Regions from separate parts of the Sulfuriferula nivalis genome, predicted to be linked through region 2. Evidence: predicted binding sites of a transcription regulator. Region 2 holds the regulator's gene; each other region holds the start of a gene.
What was found. Region 2 encodes sigma-54, which starts transcription at its own class of promoters, with help from an activator protein. Its sites were predicted from a motif close to TGGCACNNTTCCTGCT; they were not measured.
Positions count from the first base shown of each region.

Region 1: nifH (nitrogenase iron protein) is a predicted target of sigma-54. The motif match lies at 2,492-2,507, and genes of this name have one in related genera.
Region 3: nifB (nitrogenase cofactor biosynthesis protein NifB) is a predicted target of sigma-54. The motif match lies at 4,209-4,224, and genes of this name have one in related genera.
Region 4: SFSGTM_RS00875 (TorF family putative porin) is a predicted target of sigma-54. The motif match lies at 4,598-4,613, and genes of this name have one in related genera.

Region 1 covers NZ_AP021881.1:395,282-402,917, reverse strand. Annotated here, with positions in the region: gene nifD (nitrogenase molybdenum-iron protein alpha chain) at 1-1,275, opposite strand, end outside; gene nifH (nitrogenase iron protein) at 1,452-2,333, opposite strand; gene SFSGTM_RS02105 (response regulator) at 2,804-3,229, shown strand; gene SFSGTM_RS02100 (hypothetical protein) at 3,289-3,876, shown strand; gene SFSGTM_RS02095 (SagB family peptide dehydrogenase) at 3,893-5,527, shown strand; gene SFSGTM_RS02090 (ankyrin repeat domain-containing protein) at 5,539-5,979, shown strand; gene SFSGTM_RS02085 (hypothetical protein) at 6,286-7,038, shown strand; gene SFSGTM_RS02080 (IS91 family transposase) at 7,358-7,636, opposite strand, start outside.
Region 2 covers NZ_AP021881.1:3,083,976-3,091,611, forward strand. Annotated here, with positions in the region: gene SFSGTM_RS15180 (Gx transporter family protein) at 1-98, opposite strand, end outside; gene SFSGTM_RS15185 (NusG domain II-containing protein) at 79-459, opposite strand; gene rapZ (RNase adapter RapZ) at 460-1,293, opposite strand; gene hprK (HPr(Ser) kinase/phosphatase) at 1,314-2,258, opposite strand; gene ptsN (PTS IIA-like nitrogen regulatory protein PtsN) at 2,255-2,710, opposite strand; gene hpf (ribosome hibernation-promoting factor, HPF/YfiA family) at 2,723-3,058, opposite strand; gene SFSGTM_RS15210 (RNA polymerase factor sigma-54) at 3,081-4,505, opposite strand; gene lptB (LPS export ABC transporter ATP-binding protein) at 4,508-5,230, opposite strand; gene lptA (lipopolysaccharide transport periplasmic protein LptA) at 5,227-5,817, opposite strand; gene lptC (LPS export ABC transporter periplasmic protein LptC) at 5,801-6,373, opposite strand; gene SFSGTM_RS15230 (KdsC family phosphatase) at 6,370-6,894, opposite strand; gene SFSGTM_RS15235 (KpsF/GutQ family sugar-phosphate isomerase) at 6,895-7,636, opposite strand, start outside.
Region 3 covers NZ_AP021881.1:367,009-374,644, reverse strand. Annotated here, with positions in the region: gene SFSGTM_RS01930 (nitrogen fixation protein NifZ) at 1-243, opposite strand, end outside; gene SFSGTM_RS01925 (nitrogen fixation protein NifZ) at 255-557, opposite strand; gene SFSGTM_RS01920 (4Fe4S-binding leucine-rich repeat protein) at 554-1,360, opposite strand; gene SFSGTM_RS01915 (tetratricopeptide repeat protein) at 1,344-1,931, opposite strand; gene SFSGTM_RS01910 (HesB/IscA family protein) at 1,941-2,315, opposite strand; gene SFSGTM_RS01905 (4Fe-4S binding protein) at 2,341-2,565, opposite strand; gene nifB (nitrogenase cofactor biosynthesis protein NifB) at 2,593-4,155, opposite strand; gene SFSGTM_RS01895 (c-type cytochrome) at 4,540-5,586, shown strand; gene SFSGTM_RS01890 (DUF302 domain-containing protein) at 5,583-6,041, shown strand; gene SFSGTM_RS01885 (DMT family transporter) at 6,121-7,053, shown strand; gene zapE (cell division protein ZapE) at 7,087-7,636, opposite strand, start outside.
Region 4 covers NZ_AP021881.1:163,228-170,863, reverse strand. Annotated here, with positions in the region: gene SFSGTM_RS00900 (tetratricopeptide repeat protein) at 1-729, shown strand, start outside; gene SFSGTM_RS00895 (gamma-butyrobetaine hydroxylase family protein) at 766-1,143, shown strand; gene hda (DnaA regulatory inactivator Hda) at 1,147-1,812, shown strand; gene SFSGTM_RS00885 (ammonium transporter) at 1,863-3,359, opposite strand; gene glnK (P-II family nitrogen regulator) at 3,372-3,710, opposite strand; gene SFSGTM_RS00875 (TorF family putative porin) at 3,789-4,550, opposite strand; gene SFSGTM_RS00870 (accessory factor UbiK family protein) at 4,813-5,067, shown strand; gene SFSGTM_RS00865 (YifB family Mg chelatase-like AAA ATPase) at 5,079-6,572, shown strand; gene SFSGTM_RS00860 (hypothetical protein) at 6,905-7,204, shown strand; gene SFSGTM_RS00855 (hypothetical protein) at 7,217-7,636, shown strand, end outside.

The DNA.
Region 1 (7,636 bases), 670 kb from region 2:
ACCAACCAGGTCAGGCTGGATCTTTTCGACGAACTTCTCGAACTCGTAGCCAGTGACGTCGTCGTAAATCAGCGTGCCGTCTTTGACATAGTGTGTGGTACGTTGATAATCGTCGTTGTGACCGAATTCATAACCAGTACCTACCACGTTCATGCCCAAGTCTTCATACGCGCCGATCACGTGCCGAGGACGTAAACCGCCCACGAACAGCATCACGGTTTTGCCTTCCAGGCGTGGTTTGTACTTGGCGATCACAGCATCGGTCAGCGCTTTGTACTTAGCGATAACACGTTCTGCGCCTTCCTTGATCTTGTCGTCGAAGTGGCTGGCGATTTCGCGCAAGCTGGCTTCGATTTTCGACGGACCGAAGAAGTTGTACTCAACCCAAGGTATGTTGTACTTCTCTTCCATGTAGCGAGAGATGTAGTTCATCGAACGGTAGCAGTGCAGCACGTTCAATTTAGCTTTAGGTGTGTTTTCCAACTCAGCAATGGTGCCGTCGCCAGACCATTGAGCGATTACGCGCAAGCCCATTTCTTCCAGCAGGATGCGTGAAGACCATGCGTCACCACCGATGTTGTAGTCACCAATGATGGCTACGTCATAAGGTGTAGCTTCAAACTTGTTCTTTTCTGGATCAGCTTTTTCAAACACCCAGTCACGAACTGCGTCGTTGGCGATATGGTGACCCAGTGATTGCGATACACCGCGGAAACCTTCACAACGAACTGGCACAATAGTCTTGCCGCCATATTCCTTGGATTTTTTCTTGGATACCGCTTCGATATCGTCACCAATCAGACCGATAGGGCATTCTGACTGTACGGTGATACCTTTATTGAGCGGGAACAGGACTTCGATTTCGTCCATGATCTTTTCCAGCTTCTTGTCGCCACCGAACACAATGTCTTTTTCCTGGAAATCGGAAGTGAATTGCATGGTGCCGAAAGAATCGATCCCGGTTGTGCCGATGTAGTAGTTACGGCGTGAAGCCCATGAATACTGACCGCAACCAACTGGACCGTGACTGATATGGATCATGTCCTTGATCGGACCCCATACCACGCCTTTGGAACCAGCGTAGGCGCAACCACGGATGGTCATCACACCTGGTAGTGATTTGATATTTGATTTGACGTCGCAATCAGACTTGCCTTCCTCATGAACGCTGAGGTGTTTGGCACGCCGTTTAGCGCTTTTCTCAGGATAAACCTTGAGAACTTCGTCAATCAGCTCTTTGTTGCGTACTTTGGTTTCTTCCACTGTGAGGCTCATTTTTGCCCTCCTAACATTAAAAAATCAAAAAACGTGATTGAGATTCCATACTTCCGAAAGCGCTCTGCAAATGGCTCCCAGTCCAGACTGCAAACCTGCAGCCATTTACAGAGATCTCCCGGTGTTGCTACCCGTCTGGGTCTGCTAAACCTATTTAACAGACCCAAATTCGGTGATTACGCTACAGCTGCTTCAGCACCTTTACCGACCAAAGATTCATCAATGGTTGGCATGAGACCATGCTCCATCAACAAGTCTTCTAATTGATCCATAGTGATAGGTGTTGGGATAGTCCCGTTACCTGCATTTGCATGGATTTTGTCGGCAAGCTGACGATATTCGTTAGCTTGTTTAGAGTCAGGTGCGTACTCGATCACAGTCATACGACGCAATTCAGCGTGTTGAACGATGTTGTCGCGTGGCACAAAGTGAATCAGCTTGGTACCGAGCATGCCGGCCAATGCTTCAGCTAATTCCAACTCTTTGTCGGTTTGACGTTCGTTACAAATCAAGCCACCTAAACGCACACCACCCGAGTTGGCATACTTCAAAATACCTTTAGAAATGTTGTTGGCAGCGTACATAGCCATCATTTCGCCAGACATAACGATGTAGATTTCTTGCGCTTTGTTTTCACGAATCGGCATAGCGAAGCCGCCACATACCACGTCACCCAGCACGTCGTAAGAAACGTAGTCAATACCGTCGTAAGCGCCTTCTTCTTCGAGGAAGTTGATCGAGGTGATAACACCGCGACCAGCACAACCAACACCAGGCTCAGGACCACCAGATTCAACGCAACGAATGTCTTTGAAACCAACCTTCATTACATCTTCCAGTTCCAGGTCTTCCACGGAGCCAGCATCAGCAGCCAATGAAAGAATAGTGTCCTGACACTTAGCGTGCAGAATCAGACGGGTTGAGTCAGCCTTAGGATCACAGCCAACGATAAGGATCTTTTGACCCAGATCAGAAAGTGCGGCTAGGGTATTTTGTGAAGTCGTAGACTTACCAATACCACCTTTACCATAAAACGCGATTTGTCTTAATGCAGCCATTTTGTAGCTCCTTAAAAAATAACAAGTTCAGTTCAAATTGAAAACCTGGTAATTGCCAGATAACCATGCGACCGACATGACGCCCTCCGAATACTCTTAATAATTCTTAGTCTTCAAGTCACTCGTTCGGCAAAACATTTTAGGTGCAGTCCAGCATTAGCAACTGCCGTGCCAGTCCAAAAATAAACACGTAACTACATGATTATATTTATATTAATTTTTAAAATTGGTGTTTTTACAGCAAATAATCATCTGTTACAAAACTCACAAAACAGCCTGCCTCTGTAGCAAACAATACAACGCCACCTGCATGCGACGAACGCTACAATTTTTTTGTCGGTAGCGCTGCACGCCTTATGTATAAAGGTGTACAGAGTTGACTATCGGATAGTTTCAATAACTGGAACGAAGCTTGCATATGTAGCACTCGCACGACTGACGTGCCTGCTAAATGTAACCAGGGAGGCTGTATGCAAATCGGAGTAGATAGTCAGCGCTCAATAGAAAACAAGCGCGTATTTGTAGTGGAAAACGATGATATCAATAGCATGGGTCTGCAATTCATGCTGGCTGATGAAAACGAAACCCATGTTTTTTCCAACATCGCTGCCGCTATAGACAAATCCAAGGCATGGCCACCCCATCTGGTGTTATTGGGTATAGGGATGGTACGTAATGAAGGCGCGTCCCTTATCAGTCTGATCAAGGCAGCCATGAATGATGTACGGATATTGCTGGTTTGTGACAGTGCCGACGACAGTACGGTTAAGTTGGCACTTGAACAAGGTGCTAATGGCACACTGCTGACGCCACTCAGGATAGAAACTGTACGACGTAAGGTTGATTCCGCATTGGGACGCGCAGTTCCTATCGGCATCCCGGTAGTACGAAGTTAACAATCGATTTTAATTTTAATTAAACCGCAGATGTTCTGCACAACCCCAAGGAGTATCCCATGACCCTCATCACCGAAACCCCATTTGCCGAGCTGGACGCAGCCGGTCTGTTACTCAGCCCGGTATTCAAAGGCGCAACCACCAAACCTGGCCGTTTTGGCTTCCGCGGTGAAATTGCACTGGCATTCCAGGAATCCATGGCCGACGAAAAACGCCCGCCCGAAATCAAGCTCGACCAGGTCATGATGGTGGCTACTGCCGGAGATAGCACGATTTCGTTCCTCGCTGGTTTCGCCCCATCACTAGAACATTTAAAGCTGCTATGCGAACAGGTCGGCGACAAATTATCGCCCACTGGTAAATACTTCTTCTTTGCCGCCAACCTCGACATCTCCGAGAAATACCAGATTCCTTATGCGGGCACGACTTTCTGGGTTATGCCTTTGGATGAAGCAACGGTATACAATGAATTATTGGACTTGTTCCGCATAGAGAAGAGCGACTTGAAAAAACTCGATACTGGCGCCAAGCTGGATGCTATCGCTGATAAAGCTGCAAACTTCTCCGCCAAATGGAAAGAAATCAGCTTTGAAGAAGGTCTCAAGATTATGGGCCCAATCAAAATCCGCGAAAATCGCCCGGTCTGATCACCGTGCATCAGGCATGACGCTTACCCCTGACGAAAACAACCGCACCCAGCCTGCATCGGGTGCGGTTTCGCCACAGCTGGTGCAAGTCATCGCCTATCACCAACGTACCAAACACCGTCTGGAACGCTATGCCGCCGGCCCGGAAACTCTGGACTGGAGCGCGCAACCTAACCCATTCCGTGAATTCAGCGGCGCACCGCGTGTCATGCTGCCACTGGTCGCAGACCAGTTAACCGCCAGCTTCGCCGCATTGCATATACCCGGCGCTATTGCCCCACAGCCATTCACACTGGATCACGTCGCCGCCATGCTGGAGCTGGCATTCGGTTTGTCCGCATGGAAAGAATACGGTCCAGATCGCTGGGCCGTGCGCTGCAACCCATCCAGCGGCAACCTGCACCCGACCGAAGCCTATATCATCAGCCGCGACATCCCCGATCTGGATGACGGCGTTTATCACTACCTGAGCCGCGACCACACGCTGGAACAGCGCTGCCACATCGCCGCCGCACCTGTTAATCAACCCGGCCTGCTAGTCGGCATATCGTCGATCACCTGGCGTGAAGCATGGAAATATGGCGAACGTGCTTTCCGCTACTGTCAGCTCGATACCGGCCACGCCATCGGCGCACTGCGCTATGCCGCTGCTACACTGGGCTGGCATGTGCGTATTGCGGATACCGTCAGCCACCACCAACTCACGCAATGGCTGGGGCTAGATAGAGATGCCGACTTTACCCACGCCGAGCGCGAAGAAGCTGAGCTGCTGCTGGAAATCACCGCGGCACCAGATACGGAAGCAACCATAGACTGGCTGCTGGCAGCAACGCGAAACAACTGGTGCGGACAGGCCAACATACTCGACCATCACCCCATGTACCGCTGGCCGGTCATAGCCGAAGTAGCCGCAGCCAGCCGCAAATCGGTAACGCTACCATCAACATATCGTCCGACCATGTCCGCTGCGAAATCGTCCTGTACCATAACAGCAGCTACCCTGATCCGTCAGCGCCGCAGTGCCCAGCACTTCGAACCCCGCTACGTGCAGGATGTCGACAGTTTTTACACCATGCTGGCAGCGCTGCTACCCGACTCCGGCACGCCCTGGGATGTATGGAACGAAACACCGCGCGTGCATCCGGTATTGTTCGTCCACCGCATCGACGGCCTCGCACCCGGCATCTACGCGCTGCCACGCAGCACCAAGGCTCAAGCGCAAATGCAGGCCACGATGCGTGCCGATTTTCTCTGGCAAAAACCCGCAGGCTGCCCCGAACAACTCCCGTTATACCTGCTAGAGGTTGCCAATCTGGGCAAAGCACTGAAAGCCATCAGCTGCCATCAGGCCATCGCCACCGACAGCACCTTCACGCTGGCCATGCTCGCCGAATTCGACGCAACGCTGCAAGACGCTTCCTGGCGCTACCGCCAACTATACTGGGAAGCCGGACTGCTAGGACAAGTGCTATACCTGCAAGCCGAAGCCGCCACCCTGCGCGGCACCGGTATCGGCTGTTACTTCGACGACACCTGCCACGACCTGCTCGGGCTACAAGACACCACATTCCAATCGATGTACCACTTTACCGTAGGCTACCCGCTAACCGACCATCGCATCGCCAGCCTGCCGCCCTATCCCCGCACCTGAAAGACCCGGCCATGACCCTATCGCCCACACTCACTGCCTGGCTGACAGCACAAGGCTTTCCGGCAGACAATCTCAATGTAACCATCCACAACAACACCACCCCGCTGATGCAAGCCGCCCGACTAGGCGATCTCGCCATCGCCGCCGAGTTAATTCAAAGCGGCGTAGAACTCAACGCCACCAACAACGACGGCAATAACGCGCTGTGGCTGGCATGCTTCAACGGCGACCCGCAAGTCATAGAGCTGTTAATCAATAGTGGTATCAACTTGAACAACCAGAACGACAACGGCAGCACCTGCCTGATGTACGCCTCCTCTGCCAGCAAAACCGCTGTGGTAGAGCAACTGCTACAAGCTGGGGCAGATACCAAGCTTAAATCGCTGGATGATTTTACGGCACTGGATGTGGTGGGGAATTTGGAGTGTTTGATGATGTTGCGGCGGGCTTAAAATACATTTGCAATTAAGAATTCATACAAAATTCACACTAAGTTGTTTGAACCATATGCAAAATATTGGTCATAACCAACTTATCAAAAGCCTTCATATACTCAACAGCAGTTACCCAGATTACTGAATTTTCCTTATCTCCTACCAATCATATGATTGACATCGATTTGAAGTATGATTGCTTCATGTGTGGACATCAAAATTAATGGAGTCACTATGAATAAACAGATTGCAATAAAACAGCACTCCTTATTATTAACAATAGTACTGACCATTGGGTCTGTCTAATAACTGTTGGGCTTGCATATGCATAGATTCAATTTGATCGAAAATGCAAACGATTCATTGGAGCATGCCATCCAACACATGGGGCCAATTAATCAGAATGGTGCCGGTGACTGGAAACGGATAATTGTCGACTTCGCTCATGTGGTTGAGTTGTTGTTCAAAGAAAAGCTTCGCCAAACACATCCCGCTTTCGTTTTCGATAATATTGACAAATACCCATCAAATATTACATTCACAGTCGGAGCCGAGAAAGCATTTAAACGGCTTCAGAGTATCTGCAATATTCAATTTTCTAAAGATGAAATAAGCGCCATAAATACTGCGAGAGAAAAAAGAAACGAAATCGAGCATTACGAGTTTTCAATAACTGAACAAGAAGCTAAAGCACTCGTAGGTCAGGTGCTTTCATTCATATTTAGCTTTGCTGGCGAACACCTAAATCTGGATTGGAAGGATTCCCATTTGAAAGATGAAAAGTGGTGGGTTTTTCGTCAGTACACAGAGTTTTATAATGATTTGCTTTGCAAAGCTCAAAAGAAAATCGAATTAGAAGAAATATATGTAATTAAATGTACCTCATGCCACAACGAAACATTTGATGTTGATGCAGAAAAATGTCTTGTGTGCGGGCATAGCGAAGAAGTACTGGAGTGTAAATGGTGCAAAGAGCCATATATATTTTCTTCATGTGAATACGGTGAGGAAGCGGAGCTTTGCCCGAGTTGCGAATGGAAAGATGGCTATGCCACAGCTAATTGTGAAAAATATTAAAACGGCCCAACGAATAAGGTTAGATTGTGATCGCGAAGCGAGCCACAATCTGAACCGTTTGTTGGACAAGCCCGGCATGGCTGGGGCGGGTGTTGCTTGAGCGCTTATGGAAATATCTTTTTGACTATGCTGGCATAACTGGACGCGTTACGCATCCCACCCGCCATTTCACGACCTTCACGTTGCCATTGCAGCAACTTATTCTATTCAACTCACCGTTTTTAGTCGGCTTTTCGGGCATGTTAACCCAATTTCAGCCTTCTTCAGGGCGAGCACGGCCATACCTGCCTAGTCTGGCAGGTGGGCGGTGTGGGCTGGTTTAGCGCATGGTCTCCCACCCTGTGTCATCTGCTCTGTGTTCCCGTTTTATAGATGGGGCTGATGTGGCTAGCGGTATCGCTTTGATACGTGTGCGCACTATCTTCATCACCCCACCGCAACATTGGCAACGTATCGCTGGTCTGGGTTGCGCTGGCGGCGGATTGTTCCGTCGCCATAGGTGGGTCAGCTGTAGCTGGGTGAGTAGTTTGCTATTGGGATGCAGGTAGCCAAAGTTGCGGGCGCGGCGGTAGCCTTTGGGCAGAATGTGTTGCAGTAT
Region 2 (7,636 bases):
GGCAGCGCCGCTTCCATCAGCATGAGCACTATGGCCAGCGCAGCCATGTAAGCAATACGATGATCTTCTGCAGTGGGTTTAATAGTTAAGACTGTCATATCGCCTTGCTGCTCCTACGATTTCTAAACTCACCTGATTAGGCAGGCAAATCGCCGCTTCACCTTCATGACTGATCCAGCCCTGCTTCACGCATAATTGTCTTGGCCCCGGATCGCTGATGACACGCGCACGCTGATGGTCAACGACAACCTGAGTAATACCCAACGGCCCAGGCACTGCTACTGTAAAAGGGCGTGCCAACGACGCGCTCAGAAACACCTCACCGCCACGTTTAATCAGTAATTTCTGCCCCGCTGGCGACAACCAGAAATGGATAAACAATACGACTACCAAAGCCAGGCTGAATACCAGTACCAGCCAATCCCCAGACCGAATCAAGGCTATGTGATTACGTAACAATTAGCTTAACTCTCTATGCCGCACCAAAGTCTGCACTTCTGCCTTAAAGTATGCCGCAAGCTGCTCAGTTAAATACACCGAACGGTGCTGTCCGCCAGTACAACCAATCGCCACAGTCAAATAGGCACGATTATCTCGTACAAAACATGGCAACCATTTATGGACATATTGCTGAATGTCAGCCAGCATCTCAGCAACATCTGGCGATGCCGCTAGAAACTTTATCACCGCAGCATCCCGTCCAGTTTGAGGACGTAAAACAGGATCATAATGTGGATTAGGCAAACAACGCACATCAAACACCAAATCTGCATCGAGTGGAATGCCGTGTTTAAAACCAAATGATGTAAACAACAAGGTCAACTTTGCGCTTTCCAGCGCCATCATGTCGCGTATCCAGCAGCGCAGTGTATTTGCAGACAAATCACTGGTGTCAATACGATGCGCTAACTGAGCAACATCATCCAGCCTGTCGCGTTCCAGAGCAATCGCATCCGGCAAAGTAATGTCATCATTACTTAACGGATGACGGCGACGCGTTTCAGAGAACCGCCGCACCAGAGTTTCGGTCTTGGCCTCCAAAAACAAAAGGCGCACATGCAAACGTTTGCGTAAATCCTCAATCAACGATGGCAGGTGCTGGTATGAATCCCCACTACGCGCATCAACACTAATCGCCAACTGGCGGTACTTATTCTGTGTCAGATAATCTATCGTTTCATTGACCAGCTTGGCGGGTAAATTATCTATGCAATAATACCCGGCATCCTCCAGCACGTTCAGTGCAATACTTTTCCCTGAGCCAGACAAGCCACTAATCAGCACCAGCTGCATTTCGCCAGCATACGACGGGCTCATTGGTTCGCCTGCAAAAAACGCTGTTGCCGTGCTATGAAGTCTTCCGCACTGTTTATCCCGCGCGCGCGCAAAATATAATTACGAGTGGCCACTTCAACCAATACTGCCAAGTTACGTCCTGCTGCAACTGGAATATATACTTTACTAATTTCTACGCCTAATATCGTTTCCGCTGTCGCCTCCATATCCAGACGTGAAATTCTTTCCTGAGGCATTCCTGTCTGATCTTGCAGATTCACAATCAGCTTCAGATTTTTCTTGAACTTCACTGCGGGTTCGCCAAACAGGGTACGAATATTCAACACACCCAGGCCACGCACTTCAAGAAAGTCCTGCAGCATGGGCGGACATTGCGCTTCCAATATCGCTGGCGCTACCTTATACAAATCCACCACATCATCGGCAACCAGCCGGTGACCACGTGTAATGAGTTCCAAGGCCAATTCACTTTTCCCTGCAGCAGAATTGCCAGTCAACATTACACCGATACCATCAACTTCCAGCATAACACCATGCACATTAATCGAGTCAGCCAAGGCATGAGTCAAATAATGCGACAACACCGCCATAAGCTCAGGGCTGGCCTGTGGTGAAGTGAACAAAGGTGTATGAGTACGTCGGGCGGCAACTAACAAGGGCGCTGGCACACTCTCGCCATTCGCAATAATGACTACAGCCAGCTCAGTGGCGAATAAGTTGTCGATTGCCTGTGCTAACTCGGCATCTCCCAGCTGTCGCAGATAATCCATCTCGGCGCAGCCCAATACCTGAACACGGTTCGGATGTACAAAATTCAAATGGCCCACCAAGGCCAAAGAAGGTTTTTGTACGGTATCACCGATAAGCTGCTTATCACCACCCTCCTCCCCTGCTACCCAGGTTAAATCCAAGGGCACGACAAGATCCGCAAACATTTTGCTAACAGGGATGGTATTAATCATGGTGTCCAGTTTCTAATAATAGCCAGTGCATCTTCAGCACTTTCACTGAGACACAACGCATCGCGCACTGTTTTACTGCTAAAAAACTGTGCCAGTTCGCTTAATATTTCCAAATGTAAATCAGTCGCCTGTGCTGGCACGAACAAAATGAATAACAAACGCACTGGCAGGTGATCAGGGGCATCGAATTCTATGGGATTGCGTAATCTGACGAATACGCCTGAAGCAGATTTAAGTCCTTTGATACGACCATGAGGCATGGCAACGCCTAGCCCCAGACCGGTAGAACCGAGTTTTTCTCTTGCTAACAAACTATCCAGCACAGTCTTTTCAGAAATACATGATTCTGCATGTAACAACTGTCCGACCTGCTCAAATAACTGTTTTTTACTCTCCGCCTCCACATCCAGCAGGATGCGGGTAACGGAAAGTAAGGATGCTAACTGATTCATGGAATGAGTGAATTACTCTTCTTCAACCAAGACTTGATGTTTAATACCACCATTGGTTTGATGTGTAGAACTGTGTTTTTCTTTATGTTTAACAACTTGGCGATCCAGTTTATCTGCCAAAGCATCAATCGCTGCGTACATATCTGCGTCTTCTGCCTGGACAAAAATATCTTTCCCGCTCATATGCACATTCGCCTCAACACTGTGTTTCAGCTTCTCTACGGTCATAATAACGCTGATATCAATTACGTGATCAAAGTGGCGTTTGATACGCTCCATTTTGGTAGTTACATATTCACGAATTGCTGGGGTAATTTCCAGATGATGACCGGTAATTTTGAGGTTCATGATATTCCCTTTCACTTGCTGGTTATAGCGCTTTGCGCTGGTTGGCGGGAGGGATTTGCAAAGATTCCCGATACTTGGCGATAGTCCGTCGTGCGACATTAATGCCTTGTTGAACGAGCATCTCCGCTATCTTCCCGTCGGATAAAGGCTTCTTAGTATTTTCCGCGCTAATCAGTTGCTTAATTAACGCACGAATTGCCGTCGCTGAGCAAGCACCACCTGCATCTGTGCTCACATGGCTACCGAAAAAGTATTTTAATTCAAAGATACCTCGAGGTGTCATCATGAATTTCTGCGTAGTGACTCGCGACACAGTCGATTCGTGCAATTCAACAATATCAGCAATTTCACGCAATACCAAGGGGCGCATGGCAACTTCACCATGTTCAAAAAAATGCTTTTGCCTGTCAACAATACACTGCGTTACCCGCAATATGGTATCAAAACGCTGCATAATGTTCTTAATCAGCCACTTAGCCTCTTGCAGCTGCCCAGACAGATGCTGATGATTTGCATCCCGGTTCCGCGACAAAATATCAGCATACATTTGATTAACACGCAGCTTGGGCATCGCTTCGGAATTCAAACTGGCTACCCAGCGCCCCTTAACTTTTTTCACTATCACATCAGGGATAATATAACGCGTATCCGACGTGCCAAATGCTTCACCAGGACGGGGATTCAATTGCTGGATCAGACTTTGCGCCGCGCCCAATGCCACATCATCGCAGTGCAGCTTGCGCTTTAGACCTGCATAATCATGCGCGCCCAACGCGGCCAATTCATGCGTTGCGATTTTTTGCGCCAAATCTAAATGCGGCGTATCGACTGGCAAAGCACGTAATTGCAAGAGCAGACACTCAGCTAAATCGCGCGCACCCACACCGGTAGGCTCGAGGTTCTGCAATTGTTTGAGTGCAATTTGCAAATCTTCTAAATCTACGTCCAGCTCTTCTGGCAGCATCGCCAGTATTTCATCCAGTGTCTGGGTTAAATAACCAGCTTCATTCAAATCGTCTATCAACAACGCCACCAAACGCTTATCGCGTTCGGATAACTGAGTCAGATTTAGCTGCCATAACAAATGGTCACGCAACGGCGGCTCATCTTGCGCAGTAGCCTGTGGTTCAAAATCCTCATCCAGATCATCACCCGAACCATAGTTTGGCGTTTCATCCCAGTCTAAATCATTGAGTTCGCGTGGCGCCGCTTCAACAGGTTGTTCACTTGCGCTTTCTTGCGTTGCTGATGTGGTCTCAAACTCCGCCGTATGAGGCGTACCATCATCAATACTGTCCACTCGCTCCAGCAGTGGATTCTCCTGCACCATCAGCTCCAGCTCTTGATTAAGCTCCAGAGTCGACAGCTGTAACAAGCGTATAGACTGCTGCAGCTGCGGCGTCAGCGTCAGATTCTGTGAGAATTTAAGTTGTAAACCTTGTTTCATAATTAAAGCCTGAAATGCTCGCCCAGATAGACCCGGCGCACACTTTCATTATGGATGATTTCATCAGGATTACCAGCAGCCAACACTGTACCGTCATTAATAATATACGCACGATCACAAATACCCAAGGTTTCACGCACATTGTGATCAGTAATCAGTATACCTATGCCACGCTCCGTCAAAAACCGTATCAACTTCTGGATATCTATCACCGCAATTGGATCTATCCCCGCAAAAGGCTCATCCAATAGTACAAAACGTGGATTCATTGCCAGCGCACGCGCAATTTCCACGCGCCTGCGTTCACCGCCAGACAAGCTCATCGCAGAGGCATCACGCAGATGCTCAACATGCAAATCAGCCAGTAAACTTTCTAAATGTTGCGAGATCTCTTCATCACTGTAATGTTTCAATTCCAGAATTGCACGGATATTTTGTTCCACAGTCATCTTGCGGAAAATCGACGCCTCTTGAGGCAAATAACTCAAACCCAAACCAGCCCTGCGATGAATAGGCATCACTCCCACATCCGCGCCATCCAATGTGATCGAGCCGCCATCAATTTTAACCAGGCCCACTATCATGTAAAAGCACGTCGTCTTACCCGCGCCATTCGGGCCCAACAAACCCACCACCTCTCCACTACGCACAGTGAGTGACACGTCCTTCACCACTACCCGTGACTTGTAGCTTTTTTTAAGATGGTTGATGCTGAGTTCGCTCATGGCTTCACCAATGTTGGCGCTGGTGTAGACCTTAATGGCAATGGTGGTTGCGCGACGGCTGGCGTTTCAGTCTTAACTTTGGGTCGGATAACTGCACGCACTCGACTGGCTGGGGCATTTGGATCTTTAGCTGCTGTTGGGTCGTTCCTAGCTTCGAACACTTCACTGGTGGTGTTATAAGTCATCGTATGACCACGCAACTCGTCTTCACCTTTTTTCAGCCGCGCATTACCAGTCAAATACACCATATTCGATTTGCTATCCATGTCAATGCGACTGGCATAACCTTCGACATACTCATCGACCTTATCGCGCTTCTGACGGAAATAAACCGGGTTACCGTATGCCACCGCCTTATTAAAGCCTTCGCCATTCTCGCTCACTTCAATTCTGTCCGCACGTAGCAACATTGTGCCCTGTATCAATACCACGCTACCGACATACACGCTGGTTTTATGAATATCATCGACAGTCACGCTATCCGCTTCCAAATTGACAGGCTTAGTTCTATCCGCCAATTCCGCGTTTGCGGTATGCGCCAATAACAGGCAAACGAGGGCAACTGGAAATTTACTTAATAGGTTCATAACGAGCTTTTACTTTGTTGGTTAGTCGCAAAATACGAGTTTGATTGTCCAATTCTAACCCGCCTGCAGTCATTTGTATGGATTTACCCACCACGTGGACTAATTTATTGGTGCGCACCACCCTTGCATCGGGTATAGCTACTAAATATTCGGTCGTCAGTGTCAACGGCCCCTGCTCATCATGCGCATCTCGTACCAGCACGACATTACCGATAAAATCCACTTCCTTACCTTTGGCGGTCACGAATCCCTGTTTCGCTCGGACATCAGCGCTGCCTTGATGATCATCATGCGCAATCAAATGGGGTTTAAGTAAGGTAGTAGTATCATCATCCAGAAAATGCTCGGCATGGTCGGCGTGCAAGGTGTAAATCAGTTGACCAGCCAGATTAGTGCGCGATACGGAAAACTGCTCGATAATATAATCCGCTATGTGCCTGTCTTTGGAAAAGATATTGGCACGCGGCGATTGCACCACGAACTGCAACCAAAACGTCAGCCCTGCAATCACTGCCAGTATCCCCAAAGGGAACCAATAGAGCGGACGATTGTTCATTTCAAATAAATCGCCAGCAAGTCCGCATAAGTATTCTGTGCACGCATAATAAACTCACATGCCTCACGCACCGCACCATGCCCACCTTCACGCCGCGTCACCATGTGCGCATAACGCTGCACTTCAGGTGGTGCTGCGGGCACGCTGATTGCCAAACCGCAACGTATCAAAATTGGCAGATCTATCACATCATCGCCCATATACGCAGTTTGTTCAGGTGCCAACGCCAGCTTCTCCAGCAAATGCTGATAGGCGTCGAGCTTATTCTCGACACCCTGATATACGTGGTGTATACCCAGATTTTTTGCACGGTGAGAGACAACACCAGAATTACGCGCAGTAATAATGGCTGTTTCTACACCCGTCTGTTTGAGCATTTTCAATCCATGCCCATCCAGCGAATTAAACGCTTTGAATTCTTTACCATCATCAGCAAAAAACAGACTGCCATCAGTCATGACGCCATCGACATCAAATATCGCTAAACGTATAGGTCGAGCTCGTTGATAGATAGGGTTCATTTACACCACTCCCGCCCGTAATAAATCCAGCATATTTAATGCCCCGACTAATTTACCCGTCTCATCAATCACGAGCAAACCGTTGATATTATGCTGTTGCATCTGCTCTACTGCCACCACGGCCAACTGACTAGATTCGATGCAACGCGGATTGACCGACATCACTTCACGTACCACAGCAGTACGCACATCGATATTTCTAGCCAGCACGCGACGCAAATCGCCATCGGTCACAATTCCCGACACTTGCCCCGCCGCATCAACCACCGCTGTCATGCCCAGACCTTTGCTGGTCATCTCCAGCAATGCTGCTGGCAACAGCGCATCTGCAGTTACCGTAGGCAGCTCATCCCCCTGATGCATAATGTCACGTACATGAACCAGCAAACGCCGCCCTAACGAGCCGCCTGGATGCGTACGGGCAAAATCCTCAGAACCAAAGCCTCGCGCTTCCAGCAACGCAATTGCCAGCGCATCACCCAGCGCCAGCACTGCAGTGGTACTGGCAGTTGGCGCCAGATTAAGCGGACACGCCTCCTGCGCGACACTGGCGTCCAGATGCACATCAGACTCACGTGCCAGAGTGGAGCTCGGATTACCGGTCATCGCAATCAAACGCGCACCACGGCGTTTAATCAGCGGCATGATACTCACCAATTCTGCACTTTCGCCCGAATTCGACAAGACGATACACACATCCTCGTGAGTAATCATGCCCAAATCGCCATGACTCGCTTCACCA
Region 3 (7,636 bases), 640 kb from region 2:
GGAAATTTCTTCTTCCATACATCCAACCACATAACCACTCTTCGCATCGGTACCAAATTCAACCAGATAGACAGGCGTATCTGTATCTACGTGATGACCAATTTGCACCACTTCACCAATGCTGCCCTGTGCAACAAGCAAAGCATTTTCTTCACACTCAGGATAGGAACCATCATTAATCAGATCTATCCCGGCGACGACGCGCTGACCCCACTGAAATTTTGCTACTCTGGGCTCTATCATGATTTACTCCCTTAAAACTGAACTTCCTGATCATATGGTTTCATTTCTTCAACCGCATCCAGCTCTTTGCCACGCATACCGACCCGGTAACCGTGTTCAACAAATTCGACTGCATAAATATAAAACTGCTGCAAAAATGTGCCGATGCTGGTGACATAGCCGATATCACCTTTGTTAACCAGAATATCGCCGATTTCCTTACCCTGAAAAGTGCCGTCATTGCGCACAGTTTTCAGGCTTTTAACCTTTTGCCCATAGTTAAAATCTGGCGGACCACTTAATTCTACGATGCTGTCATCACGACTGATTTTCATAGCTGCACTCCACACTGAGATAAACTGACCGAAGACATAAGTGCCGAAAGACGTTGACGGGTCTGCACAATTTCACGTACGACTTCGTCGTCATCTGCCTGCAATCCGTAAAGCTGTTTCTCATCGATACGCTGCGCTACTTCGTAACGCACACGCCAATCTGCATCGTGAATATATAAACTCAGTTGCGCTGCGGGCAACCGTCTTGCAACCACAAGTCGCACCTGAACTTCCGGGTCATCCGCCATCAGGCGCAAGCTGCTCAGGGCGATACGTTTAGCCACTTCCGAACGCACTTCACGATCAGCGTCATGTATCATCAAAGGCAGCAAACCAATGGGTAAGCGTCTCGCCACGATAGTGCGCACGTAATAATCGGCGTCGTGCAACATCGATTTCAATTCAGTTTCAGGCAAACGAGTCGCTACACGTATCCGCACTTCGCGATCAGGATCAGTCCGTAACAGCCGCAACTGTGACAATGTCAGTCTCTGTGCCGCACTCCAGCGCACGGTTTCGTCCTCGTCGGCCACCAACTGCGGTAAATAAAACACTTCGACATATTTCGCGGCAATGGCGCGCACCTCAAAATACGGATGTTTGAGATAATCTTTGGCCAAGGCCGGATTCCAGCGGAAAAATCTATCTATGCGCAGCGCATAGCGATCAAACACGCAAGCATGTTGTGATTCACACTGCCCTGATGCAAGTAGTGTTTGATGAGCACACGTCGCGCAATCTATAGGCTGTGCCTGCCAGTCGAGCGCTTCAAAAGCTTCAACAGCGTCAATCGTCATCATCATTCTTCCCCACTCTGTCAAGTATGCCTTGCAAGACGGCCCCGCCCAATTTATTGGTCGGATCCAGGGTTTGCAATTTGGCGACTAGTGCTCTGCCCTGATCCAGATTTCCCAAACGCATGTTCAGATAAGCACAACCTTTTAGCGTGAACAGATAAAAGCGTGGTGCAGGTGCATAACTTTCTGCATGCCCCGCAAATACCACGTGATCTGGTGCCACTTTTTGCCAGTCAGTTGGCAAGCCAAGATCAACTGCCGTCTTGGTCAGGCAACGTTGTGCTACAACCAGTGCCTCACTCAGACGATTTTTGTAAAAGTAAAAACGATAAAGTGCAATATGTACGGCGGGATGATCAGGTGCACGAGCATAAGCCTGCACAAGATAACTTTCCGCCACCTCATCAAAACGATAATTGTCTGCCGCACTTTGCAAATCAGCTGCCACTGCTGGTGGCAGATCGCCACCAAGGCAGGCACTATCAAGCCATTCATCAAATCCCCCCAGCGCAACATCATCACCACTCATCGGCAGTGGCGGTGTATCGGGATGCTGACTAAATGCGGGAGGTGACATGATGCTTACTCAGGCACGCTTGATATCAGCAATACTGATGGTGGTCTGGGTTGGCTTACTCGATGATTCTGCCGAGCTGCAACCGCACGATGCTGCATTTGGATTAATAAAACTTAAACCCGATTCCAATGCAGTATCAATAAAATCGATGGTCACACCATCCAGCAATAAGCGGCTTTCTGCCGGCAAAAACACCTTAAGACCGTTCCAATCAAATGTTGCATCGCCATCTTTAGGCATCGCTTCAGCCGAAAACTCTGAAGCCAGACCAGAACAACCACCAGCAGTAACTGTCAGCCGAAACCCTGAATCTGCGGGACCGCCGCCAAAGCGTACGATACGACGCATAAATTTTTCGGCCTTAGGTGTGATAGTGATATTCATTGTGGCTACTCCTCATTAAATTGAATTAAACAGGTGCGACATAACGTGGAAAAGCGTTGTCGATCACGCAAGTCAGATCAACCGGGCACACTGCGACGCACTGCGGTTCATCGAAATGACCGAGGCATTCGGTACATTTTTTCGGATCGATAATGAACACGCCGTTCTTTTCGCGGATAGCGACGTTAGGGCACTCTGGTTCGCACGCGGAGCAACCGGTGCATTGGGAAGCGATAATTTTGTAAGCCATGATTTTTCCTTAAATTAAATTCAACAACTATGCTGCAGAGATGTAGGCACCCTGACGGATGTCTGCATCGCCACGCATTTCATGCACAACCTCGTGACTGCGTACTTTGGCCAAGTATTCCTTGAAGTAGGTAATCGCAGACTCTTCGATGAACTCGTGCGCAAAACGATCGACCGGATCGATACCTGCCGCTTTCAACTCATCGCGTGGGCAGCCGCCAATTTTGGCGACAAACACCGCATGACAATCGTTGATGGCGCGAACCACGGAGGGCAATGTTTCTTCTTCGCCAAAACCACCCTGGCAATACAAATCCACACGACGGTGACCGACAAACTTGGAACCGGCCGAGCTCATTTCATAAATCTGGAACTCGGTAGCGTGACCGAAGTGCTCGTTGACCCGACCTTGTCCCTTGGTGGCGACAGCGATCAATATCTTGATATCGGACACTTCGTCGTCGGACATTTCTGCCAGCGCAGCTTCCTTGGCGGCAACCTTTTCCAGACGCTCGGATTCCACCAGTTCCTGATAAGCCTTGCGCGTTTCTGCGTCGTAAACCACTTCACTCATCTCGTCGATTTTTTCGGTGGTGAATTCAGCACTACGATCTTCGCCCAGCAGACCGACCGCATCAGCACGACACTGACGGCAATGGCGCATCATGTTCATCTCGCCTTCGCAGGCATCCTGCAACGCTTTCAGTTCCTGTGCGCTGGGGCCACGCTGACCGTTCAGACCGAATACGGTACCGTGCTCAGGCGCTGAAATCAGCGGCATGATGTTGTGCAGGAAAGCACCACGTGATTTAACTGCCCGATTCACCTCAACAAGATGCTTGTCATTGATGCCAGGGATCATCACCGAATTGATCTTCGCCAATACGCCTGCAGCAGTCAGCATTTCCAGACCTAACAACTGACGTTCGGTCAGTATGCGTGCGGCTTCAATACCGGTGTAGCGCTTGTTCTTGTAGAAAATCCACGGATAAATATGCTGACCGACTTCAGGATCAACCATATTGATGGTGATGGTCACGTGATCTACATTGAAAGCTTTAATGGTGTCGACGTGATCAGGCAGCGTCAATCCGTTGGTGGACAGGCATAGCTTGATGTCCGGTGCAGTCTTGGCAATCAGCTCGAAAGTCTTGAACGTCTTGGCTGGGTTAGCTAAGGGATCACCAGGGCCGGCGATGCCGAGCACTGTCATTTGTGGTATCGCAGAAGCCACGGCCAGCACTTTTTTCGATGCCTGTTCCGGCGTCAGCTTCTCGCTGACCACACCGGGACGTGACTCGTTGGCGCAGTCGTATTTGCGGTTGCAATAGTTACAATGGATGTTGCAGGCCGGCGCGACCGCTACGTGCATACGCGCGTAATGGTGATGCGCTTCTTCGCTGTAGCAGGGATGGTTTTTTACCTTTTCCCACACTTCAGGTGCCATGTCCGCCGGACCGTCCGACGAACCGCAACTCGCCTTGCCGCCATCGCTGGAAGTACCACATCCTTTGTGGTCGGCAATCTTCTCAAGCAACTGTTCTAGTGGCTTGCCCGTATCAATCCCGATATGTTCCGTATTTGCTTGCATGAATCGCCCCTGATCTAAAGTTGCCGAAAGAACATCTTTACGATCAACCTCTAAGCCAAAAACATGCCAACAAATATTATCTATTTAAATCATATAATTAAATATAAAATCAGGGGCTATACACGTTGTAGTAAGTACGACATGAAGTGAATAACTTGGGTAATATTGTCGCAAATCTGACAAACAAAACTGACATAAACCATATGGATTTTTCCAACCATTCATCTAGACATTACATTCATGGACAACCCAATATTATCCACGTTACTCACCCATCATCCGGTCAAAAACAAAGATAAAAAGATACTGTGGTATTAATTAAACTTGCGGTATATCATTGTCGCTATATGGCAGTCTGCATTAACTTATTTGGAGATGACCAAGATGCTATTGCGTTACTTGAGTGTGATTGGATTAATGTGGCTGGGGCTAGGGCAAGCACTGGCTGGTGCAACTGGCGCGCAACTCTATCAGCAAAATTGTGCAGTCTGTCATGGTGAAACAGGGACTGGCGGGATAGGCATTCCATTAGCACTACCCTCATTTCAGGCCAGCATCAGTGATGATTATGTTCGTCAAACCATACGTCTCGGACGACCTGGTCGGGTCATGCCCGCATTTACCCAGTTACGTCCAGACGAAATTGAAGCGATTGTTCATTATGTCCGCGCATGGAACAAGCAACCGCCCATCATTTATTCGTCCGCCACAATTAAGGGCGACCCTGTTCATGGCAGCCAGCTATTTGAAAACTATTGTGTAGCCTGTCATGGTGTGAACGCGGAAGGCGGCAAGGGAACAGGCGTCACATTCTCACGACCTCGGGAATTGCCTATCATGGCACCCGCACTGCATAACCCCGGCTTCCTCGCGTCGGCCAGCGATGCGATGATCAAGGCTACATTGATGAATGGCAGAGATGGCACACCGATGGTGTCTTTCTTGAAGCGCGGGCTGAAAGAAAAGGACATAAATGACCTGGTCAGCTACGTTCGCAGTTTACAAAAGCAGCCATTACCTGACAGCGCAAAAGTACTGACGGTAGAAAGCCCAGTCATCGTGCGCGATTCGCCTTATGATTTAAAAACGACAGTAGAAAACGTCAAACAGGCGGTCAGCAATAACAATTTCTTCTACGGCAGAGTGCAAACGCTGGAGTATGGTTTTACCTCGCCTGAGAATGAAAATCCTAAACAAGTTATCGTCTATTTCTGCAATATCAGCTTGCTGAATCAGGTCTTGGCCATAGATCCACGAGTAGGTATGTTCCTTCCCTGCCGCATCACTATTTTCGAGCAAGATGGCAAAGTCAAAGTCATGTCAGTCAATCCAAAAGTACTCAGTGGTTTGTTTAACAATGCCGAACTAAATCCGCTGTGCGACCAGATGACGCAAAGTTATACCGCTATTATTGAGGAGGCCACATTATGAAAAAATTAATGCGACATCTGGGATTAGCTACGCTGTTATTGAGCTTGAGTTTGCCGGCCATGGCTGAAGGCTTGCTGATGGCACGTACCGACAACCAGTTTCCAGAAGCAATGACATTGCTGCAAAGCGCAATTGCCGCAAGGGGTTATAAAATAACCCGACTGCAAGAGGTCAATGAAAATCTGGCTAAACGCGATTTCAAAAGCGACATGTACAGAGTCGTATACTTTGGCAAACTCGACGAAGTGAAGGCAGTCACAGCCAGCCACCCAGAACTCATACCTTTTCTGCCACTCAATATCACCATATTTGCAGAAGGCGATCAGGCCATCTTAGTTGCCAGCCATCCTAAAATGCTGGAGCAATTCTTTCCAGACCCAAAACTGAAACCTATATTTGATCACTGGGAAGCGGATATATTGAGCATACTGAACGAACTGCGTGAGGCGAAGTAGGCTCGACATAATCAGCCATATTGCGCCACCCATATTTTAGTCCTGGCGGGGCTAAAATATGGTAAATTGAATTCCAGATATGTTATCCATTACCCACTCCCCCGCGCACAAACAGAACATTGCCCTCGGTATTACTTACTCACTGCTAGCCGCCATCGGTTTTTCGGTAAAATCCATACTGGTCAAACTGGCCTATGCATACCATATAGATGCATTAACACTACTGACGTTGCGCATGGCATTTTCACTGCCATTTTTCTTAGGCATCGCAGTATGGGCCTGGACTAAGCACAAGGATGCGCTTGCTAAACGCGAGTGGTTGATCTTAGTGGCGCTGGGACTGGGATATTATTTATTTAATTATCTGGATTTTCTCGGCCTGCATTCCATTTCTGCGGGACTGGAACGCCTGATCCAGTTCCTATATCCCACAATGACGGTAATACTTGCCGCACTACTCCACAGACGCGCCATTAAGCCTCCTGTAATAGCCGCGATGATGCTGAGTTATGTTGGCATTGCCATGGTGTTTGTGCATGATGTCAGTATCAGCCAGAGCGGCATTGCATTAGGCACATCTTTGGTTTTTGCCAGTACACTGTTCTACGCCATTTATCTGGTAGGTGCTGGGCATACCATTGCGCGCATGGGCACGATACGCTTCACTGCCTATACCATGATCATTGCCAGCATCATCAGTTTGAGCCAGTTTACTATCACCCACCCACTTGCCGCACTTATCCAGCCGCTGCCGGTCTATCAGCTAACCATCATGATGGCCATATTTTCCACCGTGTTACCCGTATTCCTGTTGACTGCAGGCATCAGCCGCATCGGCTCAGGAGAAGCATCGCTGATAGGCTCGATCGGACCTGTTTTTACCATTTACCTGGCTCACGTTTTCCTTAATGAAAACGTCTCTCTGATACAAATTGCTGGATCGTTACTCGTATTAGCTGGCGTAGTATCAGTCAGCCTCAACAGCCGCAACGAAATCAAGATAGCGCCTTAATCCCTAAGCATCTTCATCAGCACTTACTGGCTCTTAGAAATTAGCTCGATGGGACTGCATCAGATACTCATGCGACTGCATTTCTGCCAAGCGGCTTAAGGCACGCTCAAATTCGCCATCAAACAAACCGCTAGGCGCAAGCTGTGCCAGCGGGACAGCAGCGGAAAGTATCAGCTTAACTCGGCGATCATACAGCTCATCAACCAGCCATAAAAAACGTCGCGCTTCTGCCTGGGTATGTTCACCAAACTGCGGCACGCCCGACAGCAGCAAGGTATGGAAACGCGCTGCAAGCTCGATATAGTCCGCCTTACTGCGTGGTCCACCACACAATTCAGCAAACGTAAATCCTGCCACACCATCACCCTGATAGCTCGCCACTATGGTACGTCCATCAACTTGCAAACTGATGTCACGTTGACCCATATTGCCTGCCTGCGCATGAAAAATAGCGTCCAGCGCCTGTTCTGCTGTTGCGTTCAATGGTGTGTGATAGACACCCGCCTGTTCCAGCGCATTGCGCCGATAATCTGCCCCGCCATCAAGCTGCAGCACCGCCATCTGCGCCTTGATCAAATCTATG
Region 4 (7,636 bases), 440 kb from region 2:
CGTTATTTGCCATTATTGGCGCAACGCTTCCCTGCAGGCGTCAGTCTGGTCGCCGCACCTGCCTTACATGCATTATTGAAGCGCGCATTCCCATCCATAGAAATTCTGGATACTCCACCCGCTGACCAAACGCTCTGGCAATGGCAATGCCCGTTAATGTCACTACCGCTGGCATTCAACACGCAGCTCAACAACATTCCCGATCATGTACCTTACCTTATTGCAGATCCTGTAAAGACAGATTATTGGGCTGCGAAGATTTCCACACTGAATCTTCCCGCCACGAAACGTAAGATAGGCATAGTGTGGAAACCGGGTAGCCTGATGAAAAATGCAGCACTGCGCGCGCTGAGCTTGCAACAGCTCAGTCCATTACTAGATCGGGCAGATTGCGCATGGTTCAGTTTACAAAAAGAACCCAATGCAGATAAAACAGCCTGGATAGAAGCAGGAAAGCTAATCGACTGGTCGGATGAATTCAGCAGTTTCGATGATACTGCTGCACTGATCAATAATCTTGATCTGGTTATTTCGGTTGATACGTCTGTGGTGCATTTAGCTGGCGCACTGGGACGCCCAACCTGGCTATTGAATCGCCATGCCAGTGAGTGGCGCTGGATGCGCAACCGCGAAGACAGCCCGTGGTATCCAACAATACGCATTTTTACTCAAGAAAAAGCAGGTGACTGGGAGAGTCTGATAGCACGTGTGGCGGCAGCGTTAAGGTAGCTATGTTATTATCATCAGCTTATCCAGGAGCACGCTATGGCAGGTTTAGACAAAAACACCCCAATCCCGACTGAAATTAAATTACATCAGACTTCTCGCATACTCGAAGTGGCGTTTAATGATGGCAGTACATTTTCCTTTCCTTATGAATTTTTGCGGGTATTTTCTCCCTCAGCAGAAGTACGCGGGCACGGCCACGGACAGGAAGTAATGCAAGTCGGCAAACAGGATGTGACGATTACCGGTGTCGAACCTGTCGGTAGCTATGCAATACAACCCAGCTTTTCTGATGGCCATGACTCTGGAATTTATTCCTGGGATTATCTGTTTGAAATAGGCAAAAATCAGGATATGTTGTGGACACGCTATTTACAACAATTAGCCGATGCGGGTGCATCAAGACAAGCGTTGTGAGCTATGCAGCAACTGATACTGGATATTATTGATCCGCCTGCACCCAGCTTTGCTAATTTTGTTACCGCATCCAATGCTGAGTTAATCAGCACCCTGACCAATCTCGTTGCATTAACTGGTGTCAGTCCCCAATGTTATTTATGGGGAGCGACTGGTAGTGGCAAAACACATCTATTGCATGCTTGTGTGCAAGCTGTGTTATCTCATGGAGTGCCAGCTCGCTATTTCGATGCTGGTAGCTTTACCTTGGCCGACACAGCTGACCTCGCCTTCGTTGCCATTGATAACGTCGAACAACTGGATGCCGATAGACAAATACACCTGTTTAACCTCATTAACCAGATACGCGATGGGCAAGGACGCTTAGTCACTGCCGGCAATGTGGCACCTATGCAATTGCCACTTCGCAATGACGTTACTACCCGTTTAGGCTGGGATGCTGTCTATCAAATTCACCCTTTATCTGATGCGGATAAACGTTACGCACTCAGCAAACATGCCGAAGCACGTGGTTTTAATTTGCAAGCGCAAGTAGCAGACTATCTTATTAACCACTGGCGCCGTGATTTACCATCATTAATGGCAGCGCTGGACAGTCTGGATAAATACTCGCTGCAAACACAGCGCGCGATTACCGTACCGTTACTCAAAGAAATATTACCCGCATAAAAAAGGGCGCTCATTACTGAGCGCCCTTTTAACATCACTGCTAACTATGATTACATATTGTAAGCACGTTCGCCGTGAGTAGTTGTATCCAAGCCTTCGCGTTCTTCTTCTTCAGGAACACGTAAACCCATGAACATATCGATCAGTTTGAACAAGATGAAGCTCACTACACCAGACCAAACCACTGCTGTACCAACAGCCCACAACTGGCTAACCAATTGAGCAGACATATCGTAATCAGCAACTTTATTAGCCGCATAGTCAAACACACCTGAACCACCTAACGCTGGGCTAGCAACGATGCCCGTACCGATAGCGCCAATCATACCGCCAATACCGTGTACACCGAACACATCCAAGCTATCATCGTAACCTAACATGTGCTTCAGACCAGTTACACTCCACAAGCATACTGCACCTGTAACCGCACCCAGTACGATGGCACCCATAGGGCCAGCGAAACCTGCTGCTGGTGTAACCGCTACCAGACCAGCTACCGCACCTGAAGTAACACCCAACATGCTAGGCTTACCTTTGATCATCCATTCAACAAACATCCAGGACAATCCAGCCGCAGCAGTTGCAACGATGGTGTTAACCATTGCCAGCACTGCAGTACCTGTTGCTTCCAGGTTAGAACCAGCGTTGAAACCAAACCAACCCACCCACAACAAGGACGCGCCGATCATGGTCATCACCAAGCTATGTGGTGCCATTGCTTCTTTACCGTAACCAATACGCTTGCCCAACACGATCGCACCCATCAATGCTGCCATACCTGCGTTGATGTGAACAACAGTACCACCAGCGAAGTCCAACGCACCTTTACCGAACAAGAAGCCAGATGGATCGCTGAATGCTGATGGACCGCCCCAGAACCAAACCATGTGAGCCATAGGCAGGTAAGAGAAGGTGAACCACAACACGCCGAATATCAGCATTGCAGAGAATTTCACACGCTCAGCCAAACCACCGACGATCAGTGCAACTGTAATTGCAGCGAAGGTCAACTGGAACACCATGAACACGAGTTCAGGAATATAAACGCCCTTGGAGAAAGTTTCAGCCATTGCGTTTACATCAACCCCTTTGAGGAATGCTTTGGACAAGCCACCCACAAACTCATTGCCTGGAGAGAACGCCATTGAATAACCATACACTACCCACAAAATCGAAATAATGCAGAAGATAGTGAAGATTTGCGTTAATACCGACAACATGTTTTTCTCACGAACCAAACCACCGTAGAACAATGCCAAACCAGGGATAGTCATCATGATAACCAGTGCAGTTGCCACCAGCATCCAGGTGGTATCACCTTTATCAGCAACTGGCGGTGCAGCAGCCGGTGCGGGTGTTGCAGCGGCGGGTGCAGCGGCAGCAGGTGCAGCCGCTTCTGGCGCTGGTGCAGCAGCAGGTGCAGCAGCGTCAGGTGCCGCTACTGTTGCTGCAGGTGCAGCGGCGGGCGCAGCTGTATCATCGGCATTACTCATGCCAGCGATACCAAAACTACACACCATACTTAATGCTATGAGCCATTTTTTCATCTTGCTCTCCCTTTACAGTGCTTCAGGCCCGGATTCGCCAGTACGGATACGTACAGTCTGCTCCAGGTTGAATACGAATATTTTGCCATCACCGATCTTGCCGGTATGGGCTGACTTTTCTACCGCCTCGATCACTTGATCGAGTAACTCGTCGGCAATTGCCGCCTCAATCTTGACCTTAGGCAGGAAATCAACCACATACTCCGCACCACGATACAGTTCGGTATGCCCCTTTTGCCGACCAAAGCCTTTAACTTCGGTAACAGTGATACCTTGCACGCCAATGGCGGAAAGTGCTTCACGTACCTCGTCGAGCTTAAACGGCTTAATGATTGCCGTAACGAATTTCATGTTTTCTCCTTAATGCGGACGCAAACTAGTTGCGCCCGCAGTATATTTAACTACTCTAACTATTGAAAAAATTCAAATTTAGAAAGTTTTGCCCACAGAAGCGTAGAACTCGCCATTTGACAGATTCTTTGTTGTTGTACCTTCGGTAGAAAGAACTGTTCTGTTGGTATCCATATAGCCAGCTGTCCAAGTCACACCAACCATATCCTTAGAAAATGCTAGCTTCCAGTCATCAATCCTATTGAAACCATTAACACTAAGATATTGGGCACCTTTAGAATTTTGTTCACCATAGTGAGCAAGCATGGTGATAGCCGCTGGCAATGCAACAGTCACATTACCTTCAAGGTAGTTAGTACCTTTAGAATCAACATAACCAAAATAGTTAGTTAAGTCCTGAGTATATTTAACGTTAAACCATTTGTAGGTTGCGCCAGCATAACCTTCCCATGTGTTTTCGGTTGGATTGGTCATAGTACCACCTGGGTAGTAAAAATAGATCGCACCAACATCATAGGTCAGATCATCAGTAATTTTACCTCTGTAACCACCGTACCAATCTGACTCAAGGCTAGAACCAGGATTGTAAGTGCTGCTTACGTTGGATTCCCAAGTACCAATATACAAACCGCTGGAATGCGTAATATCAAAACCACCTTGAATCGCTGGCTCTTTAAATGTGTTAGAAATACCACGAACACGATAATCAGTAATTAAACTAACATTAGCTGTTGAGGTGAAGTCTGGGGTAGCAGCTGGTGCTGGTGCATCATCCGCAAAAGCAGAAGCTGTTACAGTAGCTAACGCAACAGCCAGAATGGTTTTGTTCAAAGTACGCATTGAAAACTCCCTATGTAAAAAAATCGCAACATTGCGAAAATTAATATAGCACAACCCGTGCCAGAAATATTTCTCTGTATAAACATGGCACTAACATATCACAACAACACCCCCTATATTGCATCGCACCAAATTAAAGCTTTAAATTCACCTTAAGCACCAATAGCGTGCGTCATATATTAATATTCCGCTGACTATGCCTAGCGGTCAGACAATTTGCCAGTTAGAATAGGTATCGTGTTATTCATATATGAGGTGTGTCATGTTACCCAACCAGAAATTTCTCGATGACATCGGCGAAAAAATCAGTCAGGCAGTCAACCAAGGCCCATTTAAAGACATGGAGCATAATTTGCGCGCCTTAGTACAAAGCGCTCTGCAAAAGCTCGACATTGTGACTAGAGAAGAGTTTGATGTGCAGCAGGAAGTATTATTGCGCACACGTGAGCAGCTAGTCGCTTTGGAAGCGCGCGTGGTGGAACTGGAAAAAGCCATTACGGCACCACAACCTGATTAAATTTCTGACGCATGGCGATTGCGGTACTACATAGTCGCGCACTCACGGGGATGAATGCGCCTGAAGTTATTGTTGAGGCGCATTTAGCTAATGGTTTACCCAGTTTTACTATAGTGGGTCTACCTGAAGCAGAAGTAAAAGAGGCACGTGACCGAGTGCGTGCCGCCATACAAAATTCACGATTTGAATTTCCTGTTAGTCGCATCACCGTCAATCTTGCCCCTGCAGACTTACCCAAAGAATCAGGCCGCTATGACTTGCCTATTGCATTAGGTATATTAGCTGCATCAGGGCAAATCCCTATTGCCAGTTTAAAAGATTATGAATTCGCTGGAGAACTGGCACTTACGGGTGAATTACGCCCGATACGCGGTGCATTAGCTATGACTTTGGGCGCCGTTTCCAGCGGTCGCGCTTTTATCTTGCCACAGGCTAGCGCTGCCGAAGCGGCGTTAGTAGAACGTGCTGTCGTGTATCCTGCCGCATCTTTACTCGCGGTATGCGCGCATTTAACTCGAACTACACTATTAACACCCGAGCCCCACCAAACAGCTACCGAGCAGGCGCATTATCCCGATTTTAGTGAAGTCAAAGGCCAAGCTGGTGTTAAACGCGCACTCGAAATTGCGGCTGCAGGCGCGCACTCCGTATTAATGTCTGGACCTCCCGGGACTGGTAAATCCATGCTGGCAAGTCGTTTTTCTGGCATTTTACCCAAGATGAATGAAACTGAAGCGATAGAATCTGCCGCGCTACTATCACTCAATGGCGGGTTTCGTCTCCAGCATTGGCGGCAACGTCCATTTCGCTCGCCGCACCATACAGCCTCTGCCGTTGCATTAGTGGGTGGAGGCAGCAATCCGCGCCCTGGTGAAATTTCATTAGCGCATCATGGTGTATTATTTTTAGATGAACTGCCCGAATTTCCAAGAACGGTGCTTGATGTACTGCGTGAGCCATTAGAATCTGGAAACATCACCATCTCACGCGCGACTCGGCAAGTCGATTTTCCTGCAAGATTTCAACTCATTGCCGCAATGAACCCATGCCCTTGTGGATATTTAGGCCATACATCAGGCAAATGTCGTTGCACGCCAGATCAGATTTCGCGTTATCGTGGCCGACTTTCAGGCCCATTGTTAGATCGCATTGACATACAAATTGAAGTGCCCAGCTTAAATCAGGACGAGCTGCTCAATGCTGGCACTGGAGAATCCAGCACAACCATACAACAGCGTGTCGACACTGCACGTGGCGTGCAATTAGCACGCCAAGGCAAAACCAACGCCATGCTGAGCAGTAAGGAAATTGATTTGTACTGCGCCCCCGATACCGCCGGTATAACTTTAATCAAAAATGCCATTAGCCGCTTAAATTTATCTGCCCGCGCTTATCACCGCATACTTAAAGTCGCGCGCACAGTGGCTGACCTAAACCATGTGACCGACATCACCAGTCAACACATTGCTGAAGCCATACAATATCGTCGCCTGACACACACCTGAAATCAGGCTATGACAACGAATAATCATGCACCAGAAGGTTGGTCAGGAAGTAAAGCGCTCCGCACTTAGATATTGTCGCTACATTGCACCGCACCCGTATTAACGTCCATAGGCGTGAGCAACATGGCAATTCATAACGAACCCAAGGTAATATGCGTATTGTAGGACTGTTTGCACATGCGGGGAATAAGTAGTGCTGCTGATAACATCACTAACTGCGCGGCAGTCAGCTTTGCGTAAGCCTAGGATAATAATAATGAAAATATTGGTTTAAAGAAAAATTACATAGTACAATCTGAAGTTAACAATAATTTCAAACAGGAGACTAATAAATGGATTTTGATATCACGATGGTGGTTAATTACTTAGCCATACTTACCATGTTTTATTGCTTGTATCTGGTGCTATCACTCAAGTCTGCCATACCAGGTGGCATGGTGGGTAAACGCTGGAACTTTTTAACCATGCTGGTTGGGTTATTTACCATTGGTTATTTAGGCACACCTTTCTTCGACCAACTCCCTCCTGATATTCTACAATTAGTAGTCGCGCTTATTTTCCTATTTGGTGCAATTTATGTTGTGGTTACTGTTCGTCTGATATTCAACATCATCCGTGAATTGACTGAATAAATAGGATTAACCATGCATCCAGATTTAATTTTATTTCGCACCGCGAAGGGTGAAGAAATTGCTCAAGGACACGGTCACCAAATAGCTTCCAATTTACGTCGCGCCTTACTGGCGGTGGATGGGAAAACTTCTGTGGCAACATTAGCCAAGAAGGTATTTTGGGTTAGCGATGTCATGACCGTGCTCAAAGAGTTGTACTCGTTAGGTCTCATTCACGATGATGTGAAGACTATACAGGGGGCTACAGTCTCGCAATCCGGCGGCGCCGGATTGTTGCTCAAGGTGGCAATTGTCAAAATAGCGAAAGAGTTATTAGGCGAACACGCCGAACGCGTCATCAAGAAGATTGAAGATGTAGACGGAACACCGGAAGCATTAGAACAGGTCTTACTGTCCTGTAAAAAGCTCATTAAACTGACTATTAACGATGAA